One region of the Paenibacillus pseudetheri genome, then DNA from elsewhere that is predicted to be linked to it. Evidence: predicted binding sites of a transcription regulator. Region 1 holds the regulator's gene; the other holds the start of a gene.
The links. Region 1 encodes Rex, which represses fermentation and respiration genes when NADH is low (regulators of the CRP and FNR family bind a similar motif). Its sites were predicted from a motif close to TTGTGAAATATTTCACAA; they were not measured.
Positions count from the first base shown of each region.

Region 2: the regulator Rex is predicted to act here: its motif matches at 1,638-1,655, upstream of adhE (bifunctional acetaldehyde-CoA/alcohol dehydrogenase).

Region 1 covers NZ_CAKMAB010000004.1:103,459-107,660, forward strand. The annotation lists gene dinG (ATP-dependent DNA helicase DinG) at 1-1,179, shown strand, start outside; gene L1028_RS04925 (redox-sensing transcriptional repressor Rex) at 1,311-1,964, shown strand; gene L1028_RS04930 (amidohydrolase) at 1,951-3,252, shown strand; gene L1028_RS04935 (cell wall elongation regulator TseB-like domain-containing protein) at 3,422-3,940, shown strand.
Region 2 covers NZ_CAKMAB010000005.1:149,154-153,355, forward strand. The annotation lists gene adhE (bifunctional acetaldehyde-CoA/alcohol dehydrogenase) at 1-1,563, opposite strand, end outside; partial or broken gene L1028_RS31640 (hypothetical protein) at 1,963-2,859, opposite strand; gene L1028_RS06455 (glycosyl hydrolase family 65 domain-containing protein) at 2,896-3,162, opposite strand; partial or broken gene L1028_RS06460 (glycoside hydrolase family 65 protein) at 3,172-4,202, opposite strand, start outside.

The DNA.
Region 1 (4,202 bases):
GCGGGAGAAGCTGGACAGTTAGTCATGCGGCTACTTCCTACCCGTAAACCGAAAGATTGGGATGAATTGGTTGCTCTAGAGAATACTATGAATCTGACATTAAGCGAAATTATCCGTAAAGGTGATAAAATGCTTAATGAGATGCGAGATCAAGAAGGTCAATCTTCCTCAGATAGTCTAGTTACCGATATTAGCGGCTTATTTAAGGATTTAGCTTCTATACGTGAGCAAGTGCGGTTTTTTATGGGATTAAACGATGAGAATGTAGTATATTGGCTGGAGGCGAATGGGAATTATCGTAGTAAATCGCTACAGCTGTATGCCGTTCCTGTTGATGTTAGTACTCAGCTTAAGGAGCTGTTTTTCGACAAGAAGAAAAGTATCGTGCTAACTTCGGCGACACTCTCTGTCGACAAATCTTTCCAGTTTATGATTGATAATCTCGGACTTAATGAAGCTGCGGAAGAGGGGCGTCTGATGACATCACTCCTGCCTTCTCCCTTTAAGTATCGGGAGCAGGCGCTGTTAGTTATTCCCCGGGATTTCCCTAGTGTGAAGGGTAGTGTGGGCGATGCCCGATTTGTCGATACACTCGTACAGTCACTTGCAGAAGCAGCGATTACAACACGTGGGCGGATGCTTGTCCTGTTTACTTCTTACAAGATGCTACGTCAGGTTTACGATCCTCTGAAAGAGGCTCTGGCTTCACAAGAGATCGCGGTGCTAGGTCAAGGCGTGGAGGGGGGCAGCCGTAGCAAGCTGATCCGCCGTTTTCAGGATAGTGCAGCCTCTGTACTGTTAGGAACAAGCAGCTTTTGGGAGGGTGTAGATATTCCAGGTGAAGCATTAACATGCTTGGCGATCGTGAGGCTTCCATTTCAACCGCCAAACCACCCCCTAGCGGAAGCAAAGTCTGAGTTATTACAAGCCCAGAAAAAGAATCCGTTCATGAAGTTGTCTGTTCCTCAGGCGGTTATTCGCTTTAAGCAAGGATTTGGAAGGCTGGTACGGACAGCGCAAGATCGGGGTATTGTTATTGTGTATGACACAAGGGTGATTGAATCTCACTATGGGAAGTATTTCCTCTATTCGTTGCCTGGCCCGAAAATGGAGCATATGCTTACGGATCAAATGGTTCCTCGTATAGCGGAGTGGTTGGAAGACGGAGGCGTTTCTTGAAAAGAACGTCATCGATCTTATTAATCACTCTACAATGAAGGGCGGTATAAGAATACCGCTCTTCATTGAGACGAGGTGCAGAAATTTTGATAGGATTTGAACAGAATATTACTTAAATTAGGAGGTAAATTATGAAATCGGATAAAATATCAGAAGCCGTTGTTCGCAGACTTCCTGTGTACTTGCGTTTCTTGAATGATCTCCAGAAACGTGAAATATTAACCGTTTCCTCACAAGAACTAGGACAAAAACTTGATTTAAATCCCGCTCAAATCCGTAAAGATTTAGCTTATTTTGGAGACTTTGGCCGAAAAGGTATCGGGTATGACGTAACTTATCTTATTGAAAAAATCCGCCATATTCTGAAGCTGGATCAACAATTGAATGTGGCTCTAGTAGGTGCTGGTAACCTTGGACATGCATTATCTAATTACAATGCTTATTTGAAAGATACTATGAAGATTACCGCTATATTTGACTCCTATGCACCTAAGGTAGGACGGAAAATCAACTCTCTTACCGTTCAACCGATGGAGGAGCTTGGTCAGACGGTTCGTGAACAAGGGATTCGAATTGGGATTATTACAGTGCCTGATTCAGAAGCGCAGAATGTAGCTGATATTCTCATTGAGTCTGGCATTGAGGCGATTTTGAATTTTGCACCAATGATTCTAAAAACACCACCGAATATCCGGGTTCATGCTGCCGATTTTACAACGGATTTGCAAAGCCTTGCTTATTATTTGAAAGACGGAAAGGAAGAAAGCGGAAATGAAGAGCAGTAAAACGATTATTAAGGGCGGGCGATTTCTTATTCCGGGAACGGATGAGCCGGTTCTGAGTGGATATATGACTATTGAAGATGATTTGATCACTTACATAGGAAAAGAAGAGCCTTTAATGGAAGATGGTGTGCAAATTGTTGATGGCAGTCGTCTGCTGTTTATGCCAGGTCTGGTAAATACACATGGCCATGCTGCAATGTCATTGCTTCGTGGTTATGGAGATGATTTAGCACTTCAGGTGTGGCTTCAAGAGAAGATGTGGCCGATGGAAGAGAAATTCACCGGAGAAGATGTATACTGGGGAACCTCCTTATCAGTACTAGAAATGCTGAAAGGTGGCACTACAACCTTCCTGGATATGTATGATCATATGGATCGAGTAGCTGAGGTAGTCGAATTATCAGGTATTCGTTCCGTACTGATGAGAGGCGTAATTGGCTTATGTCCAGAGGAAGTACAGAATCACAAGCTTGCGGAAGCGATTTCTTTTGCGCGCAACTGGCATGGTAAGGCTGACGGCAGAATTACGACGATGATCTCGCCTCATGCCCCATATACTTGCCCACCGGACTTCTTCGTTAAGTTTGTACAGGCGGCACATGATTTGGATTTACCAATGCATACCCATATGTCCGAGACGAAACGCGAAGTGGAGCAGAATGTGGTGGATTACGGACTGCGGCCTGTAGCGCATTTAGAGAAGCTTGGAATGTTCACACGTCCGTCTATTGTTGCTCATGGCGTTCATTTGAATGATGAAGAGATCGAGATTCTGGCTCGTCATGATGTAGGTGTGTCTCATAACCCAGGAAGTAATCTGAAACTGGCTAGTGGAGTGGCTCGGGTTACGGATCTTCTAAAGGCTGGTGTGAAGGTGTCATTGGGTACAGATGGTGCGGCAAGCAATAATAATCTGGATATGTTTGAAGAGATGCGTCTTGCAGCCCTCATCCATAAAGGTGTAAGTGGTGATCCGACGGCTGTTCCAGCTCCGGAAGCGCTGCGTATAGCTACGGAGTATGGAGCAAAGTCTATCTTTTTAAATGATGTGGGTAGACTCGCTGCAGGCATGAAAGCGGACTTTATCGCGATTGATATAGACCAGCCGCATTTGCTACCACACACAGATCTGTTGTCTCATGCTGTATACTCTGCCAGTGCCAAGGATGTTGAGCATGTATGGGTGAACGGTAAACAGGTTGTAAAACATGGACAATGTGTAACGTTAGATGAGGAAGCAATCCGTCGTAAGGCGCAAGAATCCTTTGATGGACTGCTTAAACGGTAGTCTAAGATCAAAACGAATAACTGAAAGGCTGTGACTTTCTGCGATTGCAAAGTTACAGCCTTTTGTGTTTCTGATCATTAGATCATTGAATTGGATATGAAACTTTGGATAAACACACAGGTGTGTTATATAATCAAAAAAGATATATTACTAGAAAGGGAGCTGCACCTTGAAGAAAAGGAAAAAATGGATCCTCCTGGGGTCAGTTCTGATTCTGCTCCTTCTGTTCGGACTTATCCAGTTCTATGCTTATATTATGAAAGATCAATGGAACGAGCGAGATATCGCTAAGGATGTCGCCAAAACCAGTGCTGGTCTGACAGAGGTAACCAAAGCGCAGAAATCCGTGTGGGATGAAAATGCGGTGTACTGGGTCTTAACAGGGAAGAATGAAGCCGGGACCGAGTTGATGGTTTGGGTGCGTTTTACTGTAGACGGGAAGTTTGTTGAAGGAACCGACGCAGTATATGCTGAAGAACTAAGTAAAGGGACCTCTGAAGCGAAAATGCGTAGCCTTATAAAAGCCGATCTTCCGGACATCAGCATTGAGCGGTTGTTGCCAGGAGTGTATAACGGGGAGTATGCTTGGCAGCTTTTTTATAAACAAAGCGGTCGATATTATTATCAATTTTATCGGTTCTCAGATGGGGCTCGAATGGGTGAAGGTTACAGTTTACCTAGCCGCTAAATTAAACAAAAGCATTATAGGAGAAACAAGCGGATCATTTATGGTTCGCTTGTTTTTGTTCAAACGGATATTTGTTTGATATACTAAAAGTATACGAAATGTGATATACTATAAGCGTGGTTTTTTTATATAGGTATTTAAAGATTCATATGAAAAAAAGGTCTGTTAATTAAGAGTAACAGCCCTTTTTTTGTCGAAATAAATCAATAAATTTAATAAAATGGAAAGAATTAAAAAATAAAATTTTAAATATCTTCACACT
Region 2 (4,202 bases), on a different contig from region 1:
GAACACTTCGATAGCGACAGGAGTTTGACGTTGACGCAGGTAATGTTCAACTCTCTCAACATATCCGAGCTTAACCATCATTGGGTCAGTGATAATTGCAACACGTGTGATATCAGGCATTTTGGTCAGGTACTGAGTAGCGCCTTTTTCGAAATAGATCTTGTCAGGTACTTTAAACCATTGCATATTCACGGTACGACGATTCACCCTTTTCACGTTGATCAAATTGATTGCTGTAACGTTTTGCGACACGGAGTTACGACCATAAGATCCGCAGCCCAGAGTCAACGAAGGGATATTAGTGTTATAGATATCGCCGATCGCACCATGTGTGGAAGGCGAGTTAACGAGAATACGTCCTGTTTGCAGACGGTTAGAGAACTTCATGATTACTTCTTCGTTGTTGGAGTGGATAGCCGAGCTATGTCCCATACCACCAAATTCAACAATTTGAGCTGCGCGTTCGATACCTTGATCTGCATTCTTAACTTTGTAGCAAGCAAGAACCGGGCTTAATTTTTCAGCGGACAATGGATATTTAGTGCCTACACCTTCAAGTTCTGCTACCAGAATCTTTGTGCCGGCAGGGACTTGAATACCACACATTTCAGCAATTTTTACTGCAGATTGACCTACGATTGCTGGGTTAACAGCACATTTATCTACGTTCATTGCTCCACTAGTCAGTTTGGCAGCTTCTTCTTTATTCACAAAGTAGCAGCCATTAGCAATCATTTTCTTCTTCACTTGATCGAAGATTGGTTCTTCGATAATAACAGCTTGCTCGGAAGCACAGATCATACCATTATCAAATGTTTTAGAAAGAATGATGTCCGTTACGGCTTGATCAATATCCGCGCTCTTTTCAATGAAAGCAGGTACGTTACCAGGGCCTACGCCAAGTGCTGGTTTACCACAGCTGTAAGCTGCTTTTACCATTGCAGAACCACCAGTTGCCAAGATAAGAGCAACGTCTGGGTTGTTCATCAATGCGTTTGTCTTATCCATTGTTGGCATTTCAATCCATTGGATACAGTTCTCAGGAGCGCCAGCTTTCACGGCAGCATCATGAAGAATTCTTGCAGCTGCAGCACTACACTCTTGCGCAGATGGGTGGAAACCGAATATAATAGGGTTTCGTGTCTTAATCGAAATCAACGCTTTAAACATCGTGGTGGATGTAGGGTTGGTTACCGGTGTGATACCCATAACAATTCCGACGGGTTCAGCAATTTTTTGGAAGCTATCATAAGCGTTGTCTTCAATAACGCCTACTGTTTTATCGTATTTAATTCCGTGCCAGATATATTCAGTTGAGAAGATGTTCTTCGTAATTTTGTCTTCGTATACGCCGCGTCCAGTTTCTTCTACGGCCAATTTGGCGAGGTACATATGTTTGTCGAGTCCAGCCAACGCCATTGCATGAACGATTGTGTCAACTTGCTCTTGATCTAGCGCCATGAACGCCTCATGCGCTTTTTTTGCTTTATCCACTAAATTCTGAATATACTCTTCAGCGGTAACTTGTTTAACTTGGGCGGCGACTTCGTTCTTAACTGCCATCTCCCTCGTCCTCCTGTCAATTTTTAGTTGTTTTTCTCTACACATTTATCTTATCACATGATTTCAACCTTGTATAGTGAAATCTTTCACAAAGTATAAAGTTTTTTTGATTTGTTTTCAAAGCGCTTTCATTCGATCATATTATAGTATTTTTACCATATTTTGTGCTATAAATCCCTTTAAATCTTAGAGTTATACTTTAATAAGCAAAATTTCGAACCCATTTCATTCCATTTTTCTAAAAACACTAATCTAAAAACATTCCCTCTATCGCAGAAATTTACGATTTTCCTACGCCATAATAATTTCCCGCTGATTATCACTATTTCTGATGATTTATAAATTTATAAATCTCACAACAAAAAAATCGACCCCAAAGGGGCCGATTTTTACATTAGACTATTCTGCTTTAATCGTATCAAAGAATTTCTCTTGTACTGTTTTAGCTGCTGCTTCTAGCTGGCTCTTGGAATCCGTTCCTTTTTTGGAGAATAGCTCTTGAATAACATTGGACATGGTTGCGTAATAGTCCTGTGTATTGTATTGAGCTTCAGGTTTACCATCCAAAAGTCCCATAATGTCAGGGCTATATTGGTATACATTTGTGTACTTGTCATAAACTGCTTTGGTCTTCTTACCAAACTCAGACTCTGCTGAATAGTAATCTAAGAGCGGCGGGATAAAGTATTTGCCTGTGATATAACGGAATGCCATTTCTTGCTCATCTGGTGTTGCATTCGGATTAATTACGAGGTAATCACCACCAAGTCCCCAAGTATGCTTGCCACCTTTTTCCATAGCAGGCATTGGATATGTGAGCACATCCTCAGGTTTCAGTCCACCTTGATTCAGTGGACCATTAATATCACATACATCTACGTCAATCCCCGTCTCAATTACAATTTGGAAATCCTGTGTACTGTGGATTGAACACTTACTAACGAGCAGATGAAGATTATCCTGGCTTACGAAACGATCTGCTGTGAACGTTAACGTACCTCCATCAGACATATCATACTCAGTACTCCGATGATGAATGGCACTACGGATATTCAACTCCTGCACATGAGAGCTCGGTTCATGCTCATGAACACTTAAGGGCTGACCGTTGCAGATAATCTTTGTCCATAATCTATTCGGAGCATTTACAGGTTCTCTCCACTTCTCTCCGGCTTTGTCATATAGACCAGTTAAGGTAACGGCAACTAGCTCACTTTTACCGAATTCCTCCAGTGTACCGCGATATCCCATATAGCCATTGCTTAGCATATATTTGTTCCCGTTCGTCGTCACAAGTTGCTTATCAAAACAGCTATCCCCTACTAGTCCAGCTCATCGAGCCAACATCCTTTCGCCTAGCGGAAGCGTCGTCCCGGAAGCGTCCACCGTAATTGACTGCCCATAAACTATAATATCGATGCTCCCCCCCCCCTTAATTGCGGTGAGCGTTACTGAAGTCTTGTTGACCAAAATACGTAGTAATACTCCTTCATACATCACTTGGAAGCTATACTCGTTCCAGCGCTCCGGCAATGACGGCTGGAAGGACAAACGATCCCCATCTGAACGCATACCGCCAAAGCCATACACAATATTCATCCAAGCGGCTGCAATCGAAGTCGTATGCAATCCTTCACGTGTGTTACGGTTATAATTGTCTAAATCCAGTCTTGTCGCAAATTCAAAGAATGAATAGGCTTCTTCAGGCTTGCCGATTTCGCTTGCCAATATGGAATGGATCGAAGGTGAAAGTGAAGACTTATGAATACATCTAGACTCGTAATATTCATAGTTAGCTAGCTTCGCTTCTTTAGAGAATTGTCCATTATATAAGAACATAAACATGAGAACATCCGGTTGCTTAATCATGTCATAACGGTACAATCGATCATAAGACCAGTTCGAGTAGAGCGGAAACTCTGCTACAGGAATGGAATGAATATCAATATGTGGCATATCGAAGAATACATCATGCTCCTCAAATACTCCTGTCACTTCGTCAACCGGAATCTTCATATGGTCTGCTTTATTTTTCCAATCGGTAAGCTCTTCGTCACGGAGCCCCGTCTTTTCCGCAACCAATGCAAAAGCCTCTGATGCCCGTTCTTTCATTTCACTCAGGGTGTCTGAGGTGTATTCAAATGATTTTTGGGCCATCCAATTAATATAGCAGTTATTATTCATCATCAATTGGAACTCATCAGGACCCATTACGCCAAAATATCCATATTTTCCACTCTGTTGACCCCATTGACCGCGTGTAGCATAGAATCTACTGATCTGGTTCAGCATTTCAGCGCCTTTACTGTGCAGGAATTCTTTATCCCCAGTAATTTTGACATAATGCCAGATACCATAGGAAATAGCATTCCCTACATGAAGCTAAAGATTCGAATGCTGCCAGAGATCACAGCTTTCTGTTCCGTCGATAGTAGCAATAGGGTAACAAGCCCCCTCGCAATCAACATCTTTAGCACGTTGCATATCCTGAGGTAATGTCTTATATCTAAAGTCCAGCAAGCTCCGGGCGGCCTTAAGATTATTAAACATATAGAATGGTAAGCAATATGACTCTGTATCCCAGAACGCCAAACCACGATACACTTCTCCCTGAGGAAGCTTCATAGTAAAGCTTTGTC